DNA from 3 places in the Streptomyces sp. NPDC059989 genome. Region 3 is predicted to be linked to each of the others. Evidence: riboswitches for the same ligand, from Rfam matches in the RefSeq annotation. Region 3 holds a riboswitch; each other region holds the start of a gene.
The links. Region 3 has a riboswitch for cyclic di-AMP ahead of ACFWBN_RS24175 (LysM peptidoglycan-binding domain-containing M23 family metallopeptidase). Riboswitches for the same ligand answer to the same signal wherever they lie in the genome.

Region 1 (6,066 bases), on a different contig from region 3:
ACGCAGCCCACGTCCACGGACCGGGAGGCGCGCACGTGGTCCTCGCCGACCACGAACTCCGTCGAGCCGCCGCCGATGTCCACCACCAGGAACGGCCGCTCCAGGTGCTCGTGCGCGACGAGCTCCTTGGTGGCGCCGGTGAAGGAGAACTCGGCCTCCTGGTCGCCGGAGATCACCTCGGGCTCGACGCCCAGGATCTCCTTGACGCCCTGCACGAAATCGTCCCGGTTCTCGGCGTCCCGCGAGGCGGAGGTGGCCACGAAGCGGATCTTCTCCGCGCCGAGCTCCTTGATGACCGCCGCGTACTCGCGGCAGGCGGCGAAGGTGCGCTCCAGGGCCTCCGGAGCGAGGCGGCCCGTCTTGTCCACGCCCTGGCCGAGGCGGACGATGGTCATCCGCCGGTCCAGCTCGACCAGTTCACCGGTGGTCGGGTCGCAGTCCGCGACGAGGAGCCGGATGGAGTTCGTACCGCAGTCGATGCCGGCGACCCGGGTCACGCGTCCGACTCCTTCTGCTCCGCCTTCTCCGCGCACGGGGTGACGCAGGCGCCCTTGGCCCACCACTCCGGCAGCATCGCCAGGGCCTCGTCGCCGAAGGGGTTGACGCCCGGGCCCGCGGCCAGCGAGTGCCCGACGAGCACGTGCAGGCACTTCACCCGGTCCGGCATGCCGCCGGCGCTCGGGAAGCCCTGGAGCACCTCGATGGCGTCGCGCCGCTGGATGTAGTCCTCGTGCGCCTTCTGGTACGAGGCCGCCAGCTCGGGGTCCTCGGCGAGGCGGGCCTGCATCTCCTTCATCACGCCGTTGGCCTCCAGCGTGCCGATCGCGGAGGCCGCGCGCGGGCACGTCAGGTAGTACAGCGTCGGGAAGGGGGTGCCGTCAGGGAGCCGCGGGGCGGTCTCCACCACGTCCGGCTGGCCGCAGGGGCAGCGGTGGGCGATGGCGCGCAGCCCGCGCGGCGGGCGGCCGAGCTGCTGCTCGAACGCCTCGATGTCCGCGTCGGTCGGCTCGGTCCGGTCGGTCTGGGGCGGGGGCGTCTGCATGCCTGGAGGAAGTCTCTTCGTTCTCGTGGATGGGTGCTGCGGTACGGGTCAGTCGCCCGGGCGGTCGGCCTTGTCGACGCCGTCCCAGACGTTGGAGTACCACGGTCGGTCCGAGCCGGCCTGGCCGGTCCGGTGCCGCTCGGGGCCCTGCGCCCCGGGGTCGGTCATGATGTAGCCGGTCTCCCCCGGGCGGAGGAAGTGCAGGTGCTTGCGCGCCTGCTGCTCCGCGTAGGCGTTGTCCTGCCAGCGGGCCTTCTCGTCGCGGAGCCGCTCCAGGCGGTCCCGCGCGGTGGCGGCGGCCCGCTGCTGCTCCGCGATCTCCGCGCGCTGGGACACGTACTGGCGCATCGGATACGCGAGGGCGACGACCAGCGTACAGAGGACGAGCACCAGGAGCGCGGCGCGGCCGGTGAGCCGGCTGCGGCGGACCTGGCGGCGCGACTGCGAGCGGTAGACGTGGGCGGCGGTCCGCTCGCCGAGCTGCTTGAGCCTGGTCGCGGTCGAGAAGGTGGAGAACCGATCCCGGTTCCCGGCCATTGATCCCGCCTCCCCTTGTACGCACTACGCACTACGTCCCCGCACACGGTACGGGACCGAGTGCGGGGACGCAGGGAGGCTAGGCGAAGGCTCAGCCCTTGAAGCGCGGGAAGGCGCTGCGGCCCGCGTACACGGCGGCGTCGTCGAGGATCTCCTCGATGCGCAGCAGCTGGTTGTACTTGGCGACGCGGTCCGAGCGGGCCGGGGCGCCGGTCTTGATCTGACCGCAGTTCACGGCGACGGCGAGGTCGGCGATGGTGACGTCCTCGGTCTCACCGGAACGGTGCGACATCATGCACTTGAAGCCGTTGCGCTGGGCCATCTCGACGGCGTCCAGGGTCTCGGTCAGCGAACCGATCTGGTTCACCTTCACGAGCAGGGCGTTCGCGGAGCCCTCCTCGATGCCGCGGGCCAGGCGCTCGGGGTTGGTGACGAAGAGGTCGTCGCCGACGATCTGGACCTTGGCGCCCAGGCGGTCGGTGATGGTCTTCCAGCCGGCCCAGTCGTCCTCGAACAGCGGGTCCTCGATGGAGACCAGCGGGTACGCCTCGACGAGCTCGGCGTAGTAGTCGGTCATCTCGGCGGCCGAGCGGGACTGGCCCTCGAACTCGTACTTGCCGTCCTTGTAGAACTCGGACGCGGCGACGTCGAGCGCGAGCGCGACGTCCTTGCCCGGGGTGTAGCCGGCCTGCTTGATGGCCTCGACGATGAGGTCGAGCGCGGCGCGGTTGGACTCCAGGTTCGGGGCGAAGCCGCCCTCGTCGCCCAGGCCGGTGGAGAGGCCCTTGGTGTGCAGGACCTTCTTGAGGGTGTGGTAGACCTCGGCACCCCAGCGCAGCGCCTCGGAGAAGGACTCCGCGCCGATCGGGGCGATCATGAACTCCTGGATGTCGACGTTGGAGTCGGCGTGCGACCCACCGTTGAGGATGTTCATCATCGGAACGGGCAGCAGGTGCGCGTTCGGACCGCCGAGGTAGCGGAAGAGCGGAAGGTCCGAGGCCTCGGACGCGGCGTGCGCGACGGCGAGGGAGACGCCGAGGATGGCGTTGGCGCCGAGCGAGCCCTTGTTGTCGGTGGCGTCCAGGTCGAACATGGCCTGGTCGATCAGCCGCTGCTCGGTGGCGTCGTAGCCGACGAGCTCCGGCCCGATCTGCTCGATGACGGCGAGGACGGCCTTCTCGACACCCTTGCCGAAGTAACGGTTGGGGTCACCGTCACGGAGCTCGATGGCCTCGAATGCACCGGTGGAGGCGCCGGACGGAACTGCAGCACGGCCGGTGCTGCCATCGTCGAGGCCCACCTCGACCTCGACCGTGGGGTTGCCTCGGGAGTCCAGGATTTCCCGGGCTACGACGACGTCGATGGACGGCACGAGCATCTCCTTCTGGGATGTGACGCTGGGTGTGCGGTGGCGTCAGGCCGTGGGATGGCCTGCGCCGACTAGAGCCTAACCGCCTCCGGGCACTCGGTCGGCCGACCGCCCGGGTCCTGGGACGAAAAAGGGCCCGAATACCCCTCTTCCATGACATAGGACTCTTGATCGTCGGTCAGCCACCTGGGCAAACGCCGCCGCCCGGCGCGTGGGGGGAAACGCGCCGGGCGGTGGGGGGCGCGGCTATTGCCGCACTGTTCAGCTGAGCTTCAGCTTCTGACCCGGGAAGATCAGGTCGGCGTCCGAAACGATGTCCTTGTTCAGCTCGAAGACCTTCTCCCAGCCGCCCTTGACGCCGTTGGCCTCGGCGATGGTGCTGAGGGTGTCGCCGGCCTTGACCTCGTAGGAGCCGTTGCCGGTCTTGGGGGCCTCGGTGCGCTCGGAGCGGCTGGCGGCCGGGGCCTCGGAGCGCGGGGTCTCCTTCTTGGGCGCGGCCTTCTGCTCGGTCTTCGGCGCGGCCTTCTGCTCCTTCTTGGGAGCGGCCTTCTGCTCGGTCTTCGGCTTGGCGGGGGCCTCGGCCGAGCCGCCGTCGTACGAGGAGTTGGTCAGGCCGACGCCGCAGGACGGCCAGGCGCCCTTGCCCTGGCCCTTGAGGACCTTCTCGGCGATGGCTATCTGCTGGGACTTCGAGGCCTGGTTGGCCTGGGCGGCGTACGCCTTGCCGCCGTACGCGGCCCACGTCGAGGACGAGAACTGCAGGCCGCCGTAGTAGCCGTTGCCCGTGTTGATGGACCAGTTGCCGCCGGACTCGCACTGCGCGACCTTGTCCCACTGGGAAGCGGTGGCGGCGCTGGCGGTGCCCGCGGCCATCAGGGGGGCGGCGACAGCCACACCGGCGACACCGGCGAGCGTGACGATGCGGACGGCCTTGGAGCCGCGGCGGTGCTTGCCCTTGCCGGAAAGCAGCATGGATTTCTCCTCACCGACGCCTACGAGGTGAGCTGTCGGGTTCGGGCGAGTGAGTTGCCCGGTCGTGCGACCTAGCGCACGGCTTAACCCCTAGCCGGTGGCGTGACCGTCTCTCAACGGCCGCTCCCGGCGCCTACCTTGGTTCCCCCGCTCCTGCCTTCGGCGCTTGACGCGACGACTGTTCCCTCCGTCCGCCGGCAGGATTCGGCGATGCGGTCGAAGGAGCCCGCGGTGGCGGGCGATTCAGAAGGTAGACAGGCCTCCCCCCGATGTTCAACAAGCGACATCGGGGGGAAACGGCCCCTACTTGCGTCCCTCGTACGCACGTTTGCGCAGGTGAGGGCGGGGTTTGCGGAAGCCCCGGGGCGGGACACGCCAGTTGACCGGAAGAGACACATGTCTCACTTGATCAAAACGGACAATCAACTCTTTCCGACCGCCCTAAGTGCCCCTATTACGAGGTTAGATCCAGATTCTGGCCGGGCTTGATCAGGTCGGCGTCCTGGCCGATGACCTGCTCGTTGGCCTCGTAGAGGGCGTTCCAGCCCCCCTTGACCCCCTTGGCGACCGCGATGGTGGCCAGGCTGTCGCCCGCCTGCACCGTGTACTTGGGGTCCGACGCGGCGTCAGGTGTGGCGGGCGTCTCGGCGGCGGGCGCACCGCGGTGCTTGCCGTTGCCCTCCGCCGGGGTGGCGGACGGGGCGGCGGGGGCGGTGGGTTCGGCGGAGGCGCCCGGGGCCGTCGGAGAGGTCGTGGCGCCCGGGGTCGCGGGGGCCGTCGGGTCGGCCGGGTTCACCGGAGGGGCGGTGGGGTCCACCGGGTCCGTGGTCGGGCCGCCCGGGAGCACCGGGGCCGTCGGGTCGGGGGTGACCGGAGGCGCGGTCGGGTCCGTGGGGACCACCGGGAGCGTCGGGTCCGGGGTGGGGTCGTCGGGCGACGGCATGACGGGCAGTCCGAGGGAGGGCCCGAGGGGGCCCTCGGGGATCACGAACGACGGGCTCTCGGACGGGCTCGGGGCGGGGTGGCTCGGCGCGCCGAAGTCCGTGGACGGCTCGTGCTGTCCGGTGGAGGGCACCTTGTCGTCGGGGCGGGACGCCGAGGGGCTGACGGTGTGGGAGCCGCCCGGCAAGCCGGGGTCCACCGCCGCGGCGGGGCTCTGCGCGTCCAGCCCGGCCGACGCCGCGCACAGCGGCCACGCCTGGGGCCCCTGCGAGGCCAGCACCCGCTCGGCCACGGCTATCTGCTGCGAGCGGCTCGCGAGGTCGGGCCGCTGGGCGAAGTCGAGCCCGCCGGCGTTGCGCCACTCCTCCTGCGTGAACTGGAGTCCGCCGTACGATCCGCTGCCGGAGTTGGCGCTCCACGTGCCGCCACTCTCGCATTCGGCGACCTTGTCCCAGGTGGACGTGTCTGCCGCGCTCGCGCTTGTGGCGGCGAGTAGCGGCAGGGCCAGCGCGGAGCCTGTTACTCCGGCGGTGACGACGATCGCGGGGATCTGGCGGGGGCGTCTGTGGCGGCCGTTCCCGGGAAGCATGAGGCTGCACCTTTCGCATAACGGCGGGGTAACGGCAGAACCTAGCCGCCTTCGAACTCATGTCACAAGTTCGGCAGGGAACTGACTTCCGGTCAGGTGGCTCTCAAATGTTTCGGGGTGTGAAGCGCACCGGGAGAGTGCGCAGGCCACGCATGATCAGTCCGCCGCGCCAGCGCAGGTCTTCCGGCGGAACGGCGAGTTCCAGATCCGGCAGACGCGTGAGCAAAGTCGCAAGCGCCGTCTGTCCCTCAAGTCGTGCGAGCGGAGCGCCCAGGCAGTAGTGGATGCCGTGCCCGTATCCGAGGTGCTGGTTGTCGGTGCGTCCGAGGTCGAGGGTGTCCGGCTCGGCGAACCGGGCCGGGTCCCGGTCGGCGGCCGCGAGGACCACCAGGACGGGGTCTCCGGCCGCGATGGACTGCCCGCCGAGGGTCAGCGGCTCGGTGGCGAACCGCCAGGTGGCGAGCTCCACGGGGCCGTCGTAGCGCAGCAGCTCCTCGATCCCGGTCTCCAGCAGGCCGCGTTCCCCGGCGGCGAGCGAGAGCTGGAGGCGCTCGCGCTGATCCGGGTTCATGAACAGGGAATTCAGCCCATTTCCGATCAGATTGACCGTGGTCT
Region 2 (6,066 bases), on a different contig from region 3:
CGCTCCTGGCCGCCCTGGACGACGAGTCCATGGAGAACCAGCGCGACGTCGTCAAGAACGAGCGCCGCCAGCGGTACGACAACGTCCCCTACGGCACGGCGTTCGAGAAGCTGACCGCGCTGGCGTACCCCGAGGGGCACCCGTACCACCACACCCCGATCGGCTCCATGGCCGACCTGGACGCGGCCTCGCTGGAGGACGCGCGCGCCTTCTTCCGTACGTACTACGCGCCGAACAACGCGGTGCTGTCCGTGGTCGGCGACATCGACCCGGAGAAGACCCTCGCCTGGGTCGAGAAGTACTTCGGCACGATCCCCGCGCACGACGGCAAGCAGCCGCCCCGCGACGGCTCCCTGCCCGACATCATCGGGGAGCAGCTGCGCGAGGAGATCGTCGAGGAGGTCCCGGCGCGCGCGCTGATGGCCGCCTACCGGCTCCCGCACGACGGCACCCGCGACTGCGACGCGGCGGACGTGGCGCTGACGATCCTGGGCGGCGGGGAGTCCTCGCGGCTCCACAACCGCCTGGTCCGCCGCGACCAGACGGCCGTCGCGGCCGGATTCGGGATGCTGCGCCTGGCGGGCGCGCCCTCGCTGGGCTGGCTGGACGTGAAGACCTCCGGCGGGGTCGAGGTGCCCGACATCGAGGCGGCCGTGGACGAGGAGCTCGCGCGGTTCGCCGCCGAGGGCCCCACCGCCGAGGAGATGGAGCGCGCCCAGGCGCAGCTGGAGCGGGAGTGGCTGGACCGGCTGAGCACGGTGGCCGGCCGCGCCGACGAACTGTGCCGCTTCGCGGTCCTGTTCGGCGACCCGCAGCTGGCGCTGACCGCCGTACAGCGCGTCCTGGACATCACGGCCGAGGAGGTGCAGGCCGTGGCGGCGGCCCGGCTGCGCCCGGACAACCGCGCGGTGCTGGTCTACGAGCCGCTGCCGGTGTCCGAAGCGTCCGAAGCGTCCGAAGCGTCCGACGAGAACGCCGAGTCCGACGAGAACGAGGGGGCGGAGCAGTGAGCGACACCGCAGCCGTCACGATGACCTTCCACCCGCGGCCGCAGGCCGGCGAGCCGCAGCCGTGGGCCTTCCCGGCCCCCGAGCGCGGCGCCCTGTCCAACGGCCTGACCCTGCTGCGCTGCCACCGCCCAGGCCAGCAGGTCGTCGCCGTCGAGGTCAACCTCGCCGCCCCGCTCGACGCGGAGCCCGAGGGCCTGGACGGGGTCGCGACCATCATGGCCCGCGCGCTGTCCGAGGGCACCGACAAGCACTCCGCCGAGGAGTTCGCGGCCGAGCTGGAGCGCTGCGGCGCCACCCTCGACGCGCACGCCGACCACCCGGGCATCCGGGTCTCCCTGGAGGTCCCCGCCTCCCGCCTGCACAAGGCGCTGGGCCTGCTCGCCGAGGCACTGCGCGCCCCCGCCTTCGCGGACTCCGAGGTCGACCGGCTGGTGCGCAACCGGCTCGACGAGATCCCGCACGAGCTGGCCAACCCGCAGCGCCGCGCCGCCAAGCAGCTCTCCAAAGAGCTCTTCCCGGCCTCCCTGCGGATGTCCCGCCCGCGCCAGGGCACCGAGGAGACGGTCGCCCGGATCGACTCCGCCGCCGTACGCGCCTTCTACGAGGCCCACGTGCGCCCCGCCACCGCCACCGCGGTGGTCGTCGGCGACCTGACCGGGATCGACCTGGACGCCGTGCTGGCGGACACCCTGGGCACCTGGACGGGCAACTTCGCCGATGCCCTGCCGGTGCCCCCGGTGACCGCCGACGACACCGGCCGCGTGGTCATCGTGGACCGCCCCGGCGCGGTCCAGACCCAGCTGCTGATCGGCCGGATCGGGCCCGACCGGCACGACCGGGTCTGGGCGGCCCAGGTGCTCGGCACCTACTGCCTGGGCGGCACCCTCACCTCCCGCCTGGACAAGGTGCTGCGCGAGGAGAAGGGCTACACCTACGGCGTGCGCTCCTTCGGCCAGGTCCTGCGCTCGACCGCCGACGGCAAGGGCGCCTCGATGCTCGCCATCAGCGGCTCGGTGGACACCCCGAACACCGGCCCGGCGCTGGACGACCTCTGGAAGGTGCTGCGCACCCTCGCGGAGGGCGGCCTGACCGACGCCGAACGGGACGTGGCGGTACAGAACTTGGTGGGCGTGGCCCCGCTGAAGTTCGAGACGGCGGCCTCGGTCGCCGGCACCCTGGCCGACCAGGTCGAGCAGGAGCTGCCGGACGACTACCAGGCGCAGTTGTACGCGCAGCTCGCCGCGACCGGCACGGTGGAGGCGACTTCCGCGGTCGTGGCCGCCTTCCCGGCGGACCGGCTGGTCACGATCCTCGTGGGCGACGCCTCGCAGATCGAGGCACCGGTGCGGGCGCTCGGTATCGGCGACGTGAGCGTCGTCACCAACTGACGTTTCGGCCGGCGTCCAACTGGCGCCGGACCGAAGGTCAATTGAAGGCCGATCCGCGATCGGCGTGAGGGGCCCCGGCGGCTTGCCCGCCGGGGCCCCTTTTGTCCGTTTGATGGTGTGGTTGCTTGTATGTGATGTGGCGTACGCAACAAAAAGGCGTGTCTGTTTGGCGATTGACTGATGATCCGCCTAGCGTCGGCCGTGCTGTCCGTCAGTTGTACCCGCCGCATCCGCGGCACCGGGCAGCGATCGCCGAGTCCCCGTCAGGCGCGAGCCTGGGGAGCCGGGGACCCACATCAGTCCCTGGGGTGAATCGGACCGCCTCGCAAGAGGAGGCCCGTAGGAGACCTTCCTGCTCCGAACCCGTCAGCTAACCCGGTAGGCGAGAGGGAAGGAAAGGATCAACCCCTTCATGGCGTTTGGCAGTCGTGCCGCCGGTAAGCACCGTGGTTCCAGTCGTCTGAGCCGCAAGACCGCCGGTTACGCCGGCATCGCCGCCCTCGCCACCACGGGCGTCGTCGGCTCCCTGGCCGGTCCGGCCTTCGCCGCGGACAGCGGCAGCGGCAACACCATCCAGGACAACGGGCTGGACGCCGTCGTCGTCGCCGAGGAGCTCGCCGGCGACATCGAGGACCAGGCCGCCTCCCAGCAGCGCGCCGCCGAGCACGCCGCCGCGCAGGCGCAGGCCGAGGCCGACGCCAAGCAGCGGGCCTCCGAGGCCAAGCGCCTCGCCGAGGCCAAGGCGAAGGCCGAGCGCGAGGCCGCCGAGCGCGCCGCCCGCGAGGAGGAGCGCAAGCGCCTCAACACCTTCGTCGCCCCGGTCGACGGCTCGTACGTCAGCACGCAGTACCACGCGGGCGGCGGCATGTGGTCTTCCGGCAGCCACACCGGCATCGACTTCCACGCCGCCTCCGGCACCTCCGTCCACGCGGTGGGCGCCGGTACCGTCGTCGAGGCCGGCTGGGGCGGTGCGTACGGCAACAACGTCGTCATCAAGCACAACGACGGCACCTACACCCAGTACGGGCACATGTCCTCGCTGAGCGTCTCCGTCGGCCAGCAGGTGACCCCGGGCCAGCAGATCGGCCTGTCGGGCTCCACCGGCAACTCCAGCGGCCCGCACCTGCACTTCGAGGCCCGCACCGGCTCCCAGTACGGTTCGGACATCGACCCGGTCTCGTACCTGCGCTCGCACGGCGTCAGCCTCTGACCCGAAGGCGCCCGCGTCCGCGGACCGCACCACCGCTTCGCCGCTTCACCGAAGGCCCCGGCTCCCCGAGCCGGGGCCTTCGCGTTGTCCGCGTGCAAATGTTTCGCATTCTCGACCGCTCTCGGAAATTATCGTGTGTTGCAATAGAGTCGCAGCACGCGCACGCGTGTCCAATGAGGGTGCGAGTCGGAAATAGGCGGAGGTTCGGTCTTGCGTATTCCTGCGCACGCGGTATGCACGGCAATTCGCGACGACATCGTCTCCGGGGTCTTCGAACCGGGCGGCAGACTCACCGAGGAGGTGCTGGCCCGCCGGTACGGGGTCTCGCGCGTCCCCGTCCGCGAGGCGCTGCGGACCCTGGAGTCCGAGGGGTTCGTCACCACGCGCCGGCACGCGGGTGCCTGCGTGGCCGAGCCGACCGAGCAGGAGGCCGCCGACCTGCTGGAGCTGCGGATGCTGCTGGAGCCCCTCGCCGCCGCCAGGGCCGCCAGGCGGCGCACCGAGGCCCACCTCAAGGTGTTGCGCGGACTGGTCAGGCTGGGCCAGGAACGGGCCAGGCGGGGCCAGGGGGAGGACCTGCGGTCCCTGGGGGGCTGGTTCCACGAGACCCTCGCCCAGGCCTCCGGCAGCCCCGGGCTGATCGCGCTGCTCACCCAGATGCGGCACAAGGTCGCGTGGATGTACGTGGTGGAGGCGCCGGTCCGGCCGGTGGAGTCCTGGGCGGAGCACGGCGCGATCGTGGACGCGGTGGCGCGCGGGGACGCGGAACGGGCCCGGGCGCTGACCGCGATGCACGCCGACCGGGCGGCGGGCGCGCACCGGCTGCGGCTCCGGACCGTGGTGAGCACTTCGCAACCTGCCGTAAACATGTCGAGCGGCCGGCATTAACAGAGCCCGTATACAAAGGACCGGTATCGGCGCGAATTAGCGGCCCGGCCGTTCCGCATTCCCGCGGAGCCGGATTTCGCGGAGCCGAATTCAGGTGCTGCCTTATTTCCGCCGGCCCGGATATTCCGTCGCGGAAACAGCGAAGCCGTGGCCCCCGGAACTCCGGTGACCACGGCTTCGCCGCGTGGACTGCGTGAGGTCGAACCCGACCCGAAGGGTCAGACGGTCTCGGGAAGCTCTTCGAGACCCTCGGCGACCAGCTTCGCGAGGCGGTCCAGCGCGACCTCCGCGCCGTCGGCGTCGGACGCGAGGACGATCTCCTCGCCGCCCTGGGCGCCCAGGCCCAGAACCGCCAGCATGGAAGCGGCGTTGACGGGGTCGCCGCCGGCCTTCGCGATGGTCACCGGGACGCCGGAAGCGGTCGTCGCACGGACGAAGATCGAGGCGGGACGAGCGTGCAGGCCCTCGGCCCAGCCGACGTTGACGCGGCGCTCTGCCATGGTGATGCCCTTCAGGTTCTTACGGTTGTCTAGACCAGTCTCTCACGACGCCCGGAATGCTCCGACCGACCTTCGGCCCCAATCCTCCGCCGTTCGACCTTCCCCAGCTTGCACTGGTTTGCCCTAGCTTGCTCGATGCGCCGCGCAGGAGCTATTCGGCCAGTCCTGGCCTTAAGATCGCCGCATGACCACCGAGTCGGATCCCTCGTACCCGGCCCACTGGGAAGCGGACGTCGTCCTGCGCGACGGCGGCACCGCCCGGATCAGGCCCATCACCACCGCGGACGCGGGCCGCCTGGTCAGCTTCTACGAGCAGGTCTCGGACGAGTCGAAGTACTACCGCTTCTTCGCCCCCTATCCCCGGCTCTCCGACCGCGACGTGCACCGCTTCACGCACCACGACTACGTGGACCGCGTCGGCCTCGCCGCGACCATCGGCGGGGAGTTCATCGGCACGGTCCGCTACGACCGCATCGGCGCCGACGGCCGGGCCGCCACCGGGCCCTCCGACGAGGCCGAGGTCGCCTTCCTCGTCCAGGACGCCCACCAGGGCCGCGGGGTGGCCTCCGCGCTCCTCGAACACATCGGCGCGGTGGCCCGGGAGCGGGGCATCCGCCGGTTCGCCGCCGAGGTGCTGCCCGCCAACACCAAGATGATCAAGGTGTTCACGGACGTCGGCTACGAGCAGAAGCGCAGCTTCGAGGACGGCTCCGTCCACCTCACCCTCGACCTCGAACCCACCGCCGAGTCCCTCGCCGTCCAGCGCGCCCGCGAACAGCGCGCCGAGGCCCGCTCGGTGCAGCGGCTGCTGGCCCCCGGCTCGGTGGCGGTGGTCGGCGTCAGCCGCTCCCTCGCGGGCGTGGGCGCGGCCGCCCTGCGCAACCTGCGCGACAGCGGCTTCCACGGCCACCTCTACGCCGTCAACGAGGCGGTCACCCGCGATCTGCTCGACGGCGTACGGGCCTACCCCGCGATCGGCGCCATCGGCGCCCCCGTCGACCTCGCCGTGATCGCCGTCCCGGCCGACCGGGTCCCCGAGGCGGTCGCCGCCTGCGGGGAGCACGGGGTCC
Region 3 (6,066 bases):
GGGCCGAGGGCGCCCACTTCTGGGATGCCGAGGGCAACGACTACCTCGACATGCTGGCCGGCTTCGGGGTGATGGGCCTGGGCCGGCACCACCCGGTGGTCCGCCGCGCGCTGCACGACGTCCTGGACGCCCAGCTCGCCGACCTCACCCGCTTCGACTGCCAGCCGCTGCCCGGGCTGCTGGCCGAGAAGCTGCTCTCGTACAGCCCGCACCTGGACCGGGTCTTCTTCGGCAACAGCGGCACCGAGGCGGTGGAGACGGCCCTGAAGTTCGCCCGGTACGCCACCGGGCGGCCCAGGATCCTCTACTGCGACCACGCCTTCCACGGGCTCACCACGGGGTCGCTGTCGGTGAACGGGGAGGGCGGCTTCCGGGACGGCTTCGCGCCCCTGCTCCCCGACACGAAGATCGCGCTCGGCGACCTGGCCGCCCTGGAGCAGGAGCTGAAGCGCGGGGACGTGGCCGCCTTCGTCGTCGAACCGATCCAGGGCAAGGGCGTGCTGGCCGCCCCGCCCGGATTCCTGCTCGCCGCGCAGGAGCTGCTGCGCCGCCACAAGGCGCTGCTGATCGCGGACGAGGTGCAGACCGGCCTCGGACGCACCGGGGACTTCTACGCGTACCAGCACGAGCCGGGGGTGGAGCCGGACCTGGTCTGCGTGGCCAAGGCGCTGTCGGGCGGCTACGTGCCGGTCGGCGCGACCCTGGGCAAGGACTGGATCTTCAAGAAGGTCTACTCGTCCATGGACCGGGTCCTCGTGCACTCCGCGAGCTTCGGCTCCAACGCGCAGGCGATGGCGGCCGGGCTTGCGGTGCTGTCCGTCATGGAGGACGAGGAGGTCGTGGCCAACGCCCGGGCGATGGGCGACCTGCTGCGCGGGCGGCTCGCGGCCCTGGTGGACGAGTACGAGCTGCTGCACGAGGTGCGGGGGCGCGGGCTGATGATCGGCATCGAGTTCGGCCGGCCGTCCTCGCTGGGGCTGCGCAGCCGGTGGACCATGCTCCAGGCGGCCCGCAAGGGGCTCTTCGCCCAGATGGTCGTGGTGCCGCTGCTGCAGAAGCACCGGATCCTCACCCAGGTGTCAGGAGATCACCTGGAGGTCATCAAGCTCATTCCGCCGCTGATCGTGGACGAGCGGGACGTCGACCGGTTCGTCGGCGCCTTCCGCGAGGTCATGGACGAGGCGCACGGCGGCTCGGGGCTGATGTGGGACTTCGGCAGGACGCTGGTGAAGCAGGCCGTCGGCAACCGGTGACGGCCTGCCGGGGCCCTGTGGGGGAGTCGCGACGTACAGCTGGGCCGGAGGGGCGCTTCGCGCGCCCCTCCGGCCCGGTCCTCAGTCGAGCAGCCGGCCGCGGAGGCGGTCGAGCGCCTCGGGGGTGAGCCCGAGGCCCTGCTCCAGGTAGCGGTCCACGCCGCCCCAGTGCTCGTCGATGGTGTCGAAGGCGGCCGTCAGGTACTCGGCGCGGGCGTCGAAGAGCGGCGCCAGCAGCTCCATCACCTCGGGGGAGCGGGCCTCGGCCGACTCGCTGCTGCGGCGTACCCGGTAGCGGTTGTGCGGGGCGTTCGACTCCAGGTAGTCCGCCACGATCGCCTCGCGCGGGACGCCGAGCGCGAGCAGGGTGACGGCGATCGACAGGCCCGCCCGGTCCTTGCCGGCGGCGCAGTGCATCAGGGCCGGGACGCTGTCCTCGGCGAGGGCGTGCACCACCCGGCTGTGCTCGGCGGTGCGGTGCCGGATCATCCCGCGGTAGGAGTTCGACATCCGGGCCGCGGCCTTTCCGTCGCCCAGGAGCGAGCGGAGCTGGTCGAGGTCGCCGTCGCGGACCATCTTCCAGAACTCCCGGCCGTCGGCCGGATCCGACAGCGGGATGTTGACGTTGCGCACGCCCGGCAGTGCGACGTCCGGCCCTTCCAGGGAGTGGTCGGCCGCGTTGCGGAAGTCGAAGACGGTGTGCAGTCCGAGCGAACCGAGGAACTCTGCATCGGTTTCGGTGGCATGTGCGAGATGTCCGCTTCGGAACAGTCGTCCCGTCCTGACCCTTCGCCCGTCGGATGTCGGCAATCCACCCACATCGCGGAAATTGCGCACTCCGGTCAACTCCGGCTCCGGCTGCGGACTCACCGGCGGGGCCGGGGGTATCTGCTGGGTCAAGGAACTCCTCCGCTTCGTCGTAGGGTGTCCGAATTACACTACTTGGCGCCAACTTGCCATGAGCGGAGGCGAGATCGGGCACGTCCCCGTGAGCCAGATCATACGGTGACCGTGAGTGCCTGATCGCTAAAGCCGAAAGGCCCGGCCGGGGCGGTTGTTGACGGTGGGGAATGGACAGAGGGTGACCGGAATTCCGTTGATCCCTCATCCCTGTGATTCCGTCAGGGAATTCATGGCTTGTTAGGTGCGGCCGAACTCGATTACCTTCGCGATCGATCCGGGTGGACCGCCGAATCCTGCCGCCGCCCGGGAACCGCACCCGACTATTCACGCGCGCGGCAGGAGCGGGGGAACCAGGTAAGCCGCCGACCCGGATGTTTGATTCCGGGACGGCTCGGGGTGAAGCCGTACATGTTCCGTTCATGTGCGGCCGGACATCTCCAGTCCGAACCCGACAGCTCACCTCGCAGGCGCCGGAGAGGAATTCGCCATGCCTGCAAAGGGTAAGCACCGCCGTCCCAAGTCCCTTTCGATATCCCGCGGTTTCGCCGCCGCAGGCACCGGTGGCGCGGCCCTCGCGCTGCCGCTGATGGGCGCCGCCGGCGCCCAGGCGGCCGGCACCCCCGCCGCGGCTCCGGCCACGGCTCCCGCGGTGGCCCCCGCCGTCGCTCCGGCCGCGGCCCCGCAGGTTCCGGCCGCGCTCCAGGCCGCGCCGACCGTGTACACGGTCGTGCCGGGCGACTACCTCTCCAAGATCGCCGCCGAGCGCCACCTGTCCGGCGGCTGGGAGCAGCTGTACGCCGACAACCGCGAGGCCGTCGGCACCAACCCCTCCCTCATCCACCCCGGCCTGAAGCTGACGCTCGGCGCGAAGGGCGAGGCCGCTCCGGCCGCCGAGTCCGCCCCGGCCGAGGCCCCCGCGCCGGCCGAGGCCCCCGCCGACGAGGCCGCCGAGCAGGACGCGCCGGCGCCCGTCGCCCCGCAGCCGAAGCAGGCTCAGAAGCCGAAGAGCACCGGTTCGTCCACCGGGGCGAAGGCCCCGAGCGCCGCCGGCTTCGTGGCCCCCGTGGGCGGCGGGATCTCCACCCAGTACAAGGCCTCCGGCGCCATGTGGTCCTCCGGCTACCACACCGGTGTGGACTTCATCGCGAGCTCCGGCACCACCGTCAAGGCCGTCGGCGCGGGCACCGTGGTCTCCGCCGGATGGGGCGGCTCGTACGGCAACGAGGTCGTCATCCGGCACGCGGACGGCAAGTACTCGCAGTACGGCCACCTGTCCTCGCTCGCCGTCTCGGTGGGCCAGAGCGTCACCGCCGGCCAGAGCATCGGCCTCTCCGGCTCCACGGGCAACTCGACCGGCCCGCACCTGCACTTCGAGATCCGTACGGGCCCGTCCTACGGCTCGGACATCGACCCGCTCGCCTACCTCCGCACCAAGGGCGTCAGCATCTGACGGCACCCGCCGTCGGCGCACGGACACACGTCAGGCCGGGACCCGAGGGGGTCCCGGCCTCACGTGTACTTATTCCTTATCCCCCGGGTGGTATAGATCACGGTCCGTCAACCCCTCATTACGTTGGCGTAGGTTGGTTACGGGAGTGAAGGATGTTGTCGTGGCAGCGACGACGACGACATTCAAGACCATCGGCTCGTACGCGGCGATCGGGGACAGCTTCACCGAAGGCGTGGGGGACCCGGGGCCCGGTGACTCCTATCTCGGCTGGGCGGACCGGCTCGCCGTGCTCCTGGCCGATCGGCGGGACGAGCACGACTTCCGCTATGCGAACCTGGCCGTGCGCGGCCGGCTCCTCGACCAGATCGTGGCCGAACAGGTCCCGCGGGCCAAGGAGCTCGCCCCGGACCTCGTGAGCTTCTGCGCGGGCGGCAACGACATCATCCGGCCCGGCAGCGACCCCGACGACGTGGCGGAGCGGTTCGAGGCGGCCGTCGCCGACCTCACCGGGGCCGTCGGCCAGGTCATGATCACCACCGGCTTCGACACCCGGGGCGTGCCGGTCCTCAAGCACCTCCGGGGCAAGGTGGCGACGTACAGCGCGCACGTCCGCGCCATCGCCGACCGCTACGACTGCCCGGTGCTCGACCTCTGGTCGCTGAAGTCCGTACAGGACCGGCGGGCCTGGGACGCGGACCGGCTGCACCTGTCGCCCGAGGGGCACACCCGGGTCGCGCTGCGCGCCGCGCAGGTGCTCGGGCTGGAGGTGCCCACCGACCCCGACCAGCCGTGGCCGCCGCAGCGGCCGCGCGGCTCGGTCGACGTGACCCGGGACAACATCCAGTGGGCGCGCGAGCACCTGGTGCCGTGGATCGGCCGGAGGCTGCGCGGGGAGTCCTCCGGAGACCACGTGGAGGCGAAGCGACCGGATCTGCTGCCGCTGTAGGCGGGGCGGGAGGGGAGCGGGGGCCGCAAGCGGAATCCTTCGGGGCACGTGTGCGTTGGGATGGTCGTAGACCGACGACCATCCCGACCCCTTCCTCCCAGGAGGCGCCTTGACCGGCTCCAGTCCCCTGCGCCCTCGGCTGCGTGCCCTGCGGCCCGAAGCCTTCGGCGCGGACCCGTCCGGCGCCCGGCTGGAGCGGATCCGCCGCTCGCCGAACTTCGCCGACGGCGTCTTCCAGAACCCGGTCGGCGCCCGGACCAGGCCCTCCGGGTCGATGAAGGAGTTCGCCAAGATCTACTTCCACAAGGAGCAGCGCCTCCGGCGCAGCCCCGGCGCGCCGATCCCCGTGTACCCGACCACCCTCGCGGAGCTGGCGAAGCCGCCGGTCAGCGGGCTGCGGCTGACCTGGATGGGCCACTCCAGCGTGCTCGCGGAGATCGACGGGCGCCGGGTGCTCTTCGACCCGGTGTGGGGCGAGCGCTGCTCCCCCTTCCCCTTCGCGGGCCCCAAGCGCCTGCACCCCGTACCGGTGCCCCTCGCCTCCCTGGGCACGGTCGACGTCGTGGTCATCTCGCACGACCACTACGACCACCTCGACCTCCCCACGATCAAGGCCCTGGCCGGTACGGACACCGTCTTCGCCGTCCCGCTGGGCGTCGGCGCGCACCTGGAGCGCTGGGGCGTGTCGGCCGACCGGCTGCGCGAGCTGGACTGGAACGAGACCACCAAGATCGCCGGCCTCTCGCTCACCGCGACCCCCGCCCGGCACTTCTGCGGACGCGGGCTGCGCAACCAGCAGCACACCCTGTGGGCCTCCTGGGTCGTCGCGGGCGACGAGCACCGGATCTACCACAGCGGGGACACCGGCTACTTCCCCGGCTTCAAGGAGATCGGCGCCGAGCACGGCCCCTTCGACGCGACGATGATCCAGATCGGCGCCTATTCGGAGTACTGGCCCGACATCCACATGACGCCCGAGGAGGGCATGCGCGCCCACCTCGACCTCCAGGGCGGCACCCCGCACGGCACGATGCTGCCCATCCACTGGGGCACCTTCAACCTGGCCCCGCACTCCTGGGACGAGCCGGGCGAGGGCACCCTGGCCGCGGCCGAGGGAGCCGGAGCGGCGGTAGCCCTCCCGATCCCGGGCCAGCCGTTCGAACCGTCCGCCCCGGACGCCCCCGCCAACCCGTGGTGGCGCCCCTTCGTGGCAGGCGCCCCCACCACCCCCACCCGACCCCCCCTCCCGATCACCACAGACCGCCTGCAGCCGGTCATCAGAGAGGAACCGGAGGCCGTCGGCTCGTAAAGGGAGGTACGGCTGAGGTTGCGGTGGGGCCGGGTGTGTGGCGGGGCGCCCCCGCAGGGCGCCGAACGCAACAAGGCTGCCACTCTCCGACCCCTGGCCACGTTCGGCGCCCGAGGAGGTGCCCCGGCGCGCGCCCGGCCCCACCGGAACCGGTGCTCGGCGGCTTCGCCGGTGGGGCTCCGCCCCGCACCCCGCGCCTCAAACG

Region 1: another riboswitch for cyclic di-AMP. It lies ahead of ACFWBN_RS35320 (transglycosylase family protein); the one in region 3 lies ahead of ACFWBN_RS24175 (LysM peptidoglycan-binding domain-containing M23 family metallopeptidase).
Region 2: another riboswitch for cyclic di-AMP. It lies ahead of ACFWBN_RS09750 (M23 family metallopeptidase); the one in region 3 lies ahead of ACFWBN_RS24175 (LysM peptidoglycan-binding domain-containing M23 family metallopeptidase).

The regions. Positions count from the first base shown of each region.
Region 1 is NZ_JBHWUO010000066.1:26,356-32,421, reverse strand. It holds gene ACFWBN_RS35340 (exopolyphosphatase) at 1-497, opposite strand, end outside; gene ACFWBN_RS35335 (DUF501 domain-containing protein) at 494-1,042, opposite strand; gene ACFWBN_RS35330 (septum formation initiator family protein) at 1,091-1,579, opposite strand; gene eno (phosphopyruvate hydratase) at 1,671-2,957, opposite strand; gene ACFWBN_RS35320 (transglycosylase family protein) at 3,210-3,920, opposite strand; cyclic di-AMP (ydaO/yuaA leader) riboswitch at 3,923-4,095, opposite strand; gene ACFWBN_RS35315 (transglycosylase family protein) at 4,375-5,451, opposite strand; gene ACFWBN_RS35310 (cytochrome P450) at 5,555-6,066, opposite strand, start outside.
Region 2 is NZ_JBHWUO010000008.1:78,993-85,058, forward strand. It holds gene ACFWBN_RS09740 (M16 family metallopeptidase) at 1-1,010, shown strand, start outside; gene ACFWBN_RS09745 (M16 family metallopeptidase) at 1,031-2,398, shown strand; cyclic di-AMP (ydaO/yuaA leader) riboswitch at 2,639-2,798, shown strand; gene ACFWBN_RS09750 (M23 family metallopeptidase) at 2,811-3,608, shown strand; gene ACFWBN_RS09755 (GntR family transcriptional regulator) at 3,819-4,496, shown strand; gene ACFWBN_RS09760 (HPr family phosphocarrier protein) at 4,715-4,996, opposite strand; gene ACFWBN_RS09765 (GNAT family N-acetyltransferase) at 5,181-6,066, shown strand, end outside.
Region 3 is NZ_JBHWUO010000027.1:107,243-113,308, forward strand. It holds gene ACFWBN_RS24165 (aspartate aminotransferase family protein) at 1-1,253, shown strand, start outside; gene ACFWBN_RS24170 (tyrosine-protein phosphatase) at 1,335-2,153, opposite strand; cyclic di-AMP (ydaO/yuaA leader) riboswitch at 2,431-2,639, shown strand; gene ACFWBN_RS24175 (LysM peptidoglycan-binding domain-containing M23 family metallopeptidase) at 2,644-3,606, shown strand; gene ACFWBN_RS24180 (SGNH/GDSL hydrolase family protein) at 3,767-4,552, shown strand; gene ACFWBN_RS24185 (MBL fold metallo-hydrolase) at 4,662-5,861, shown strand.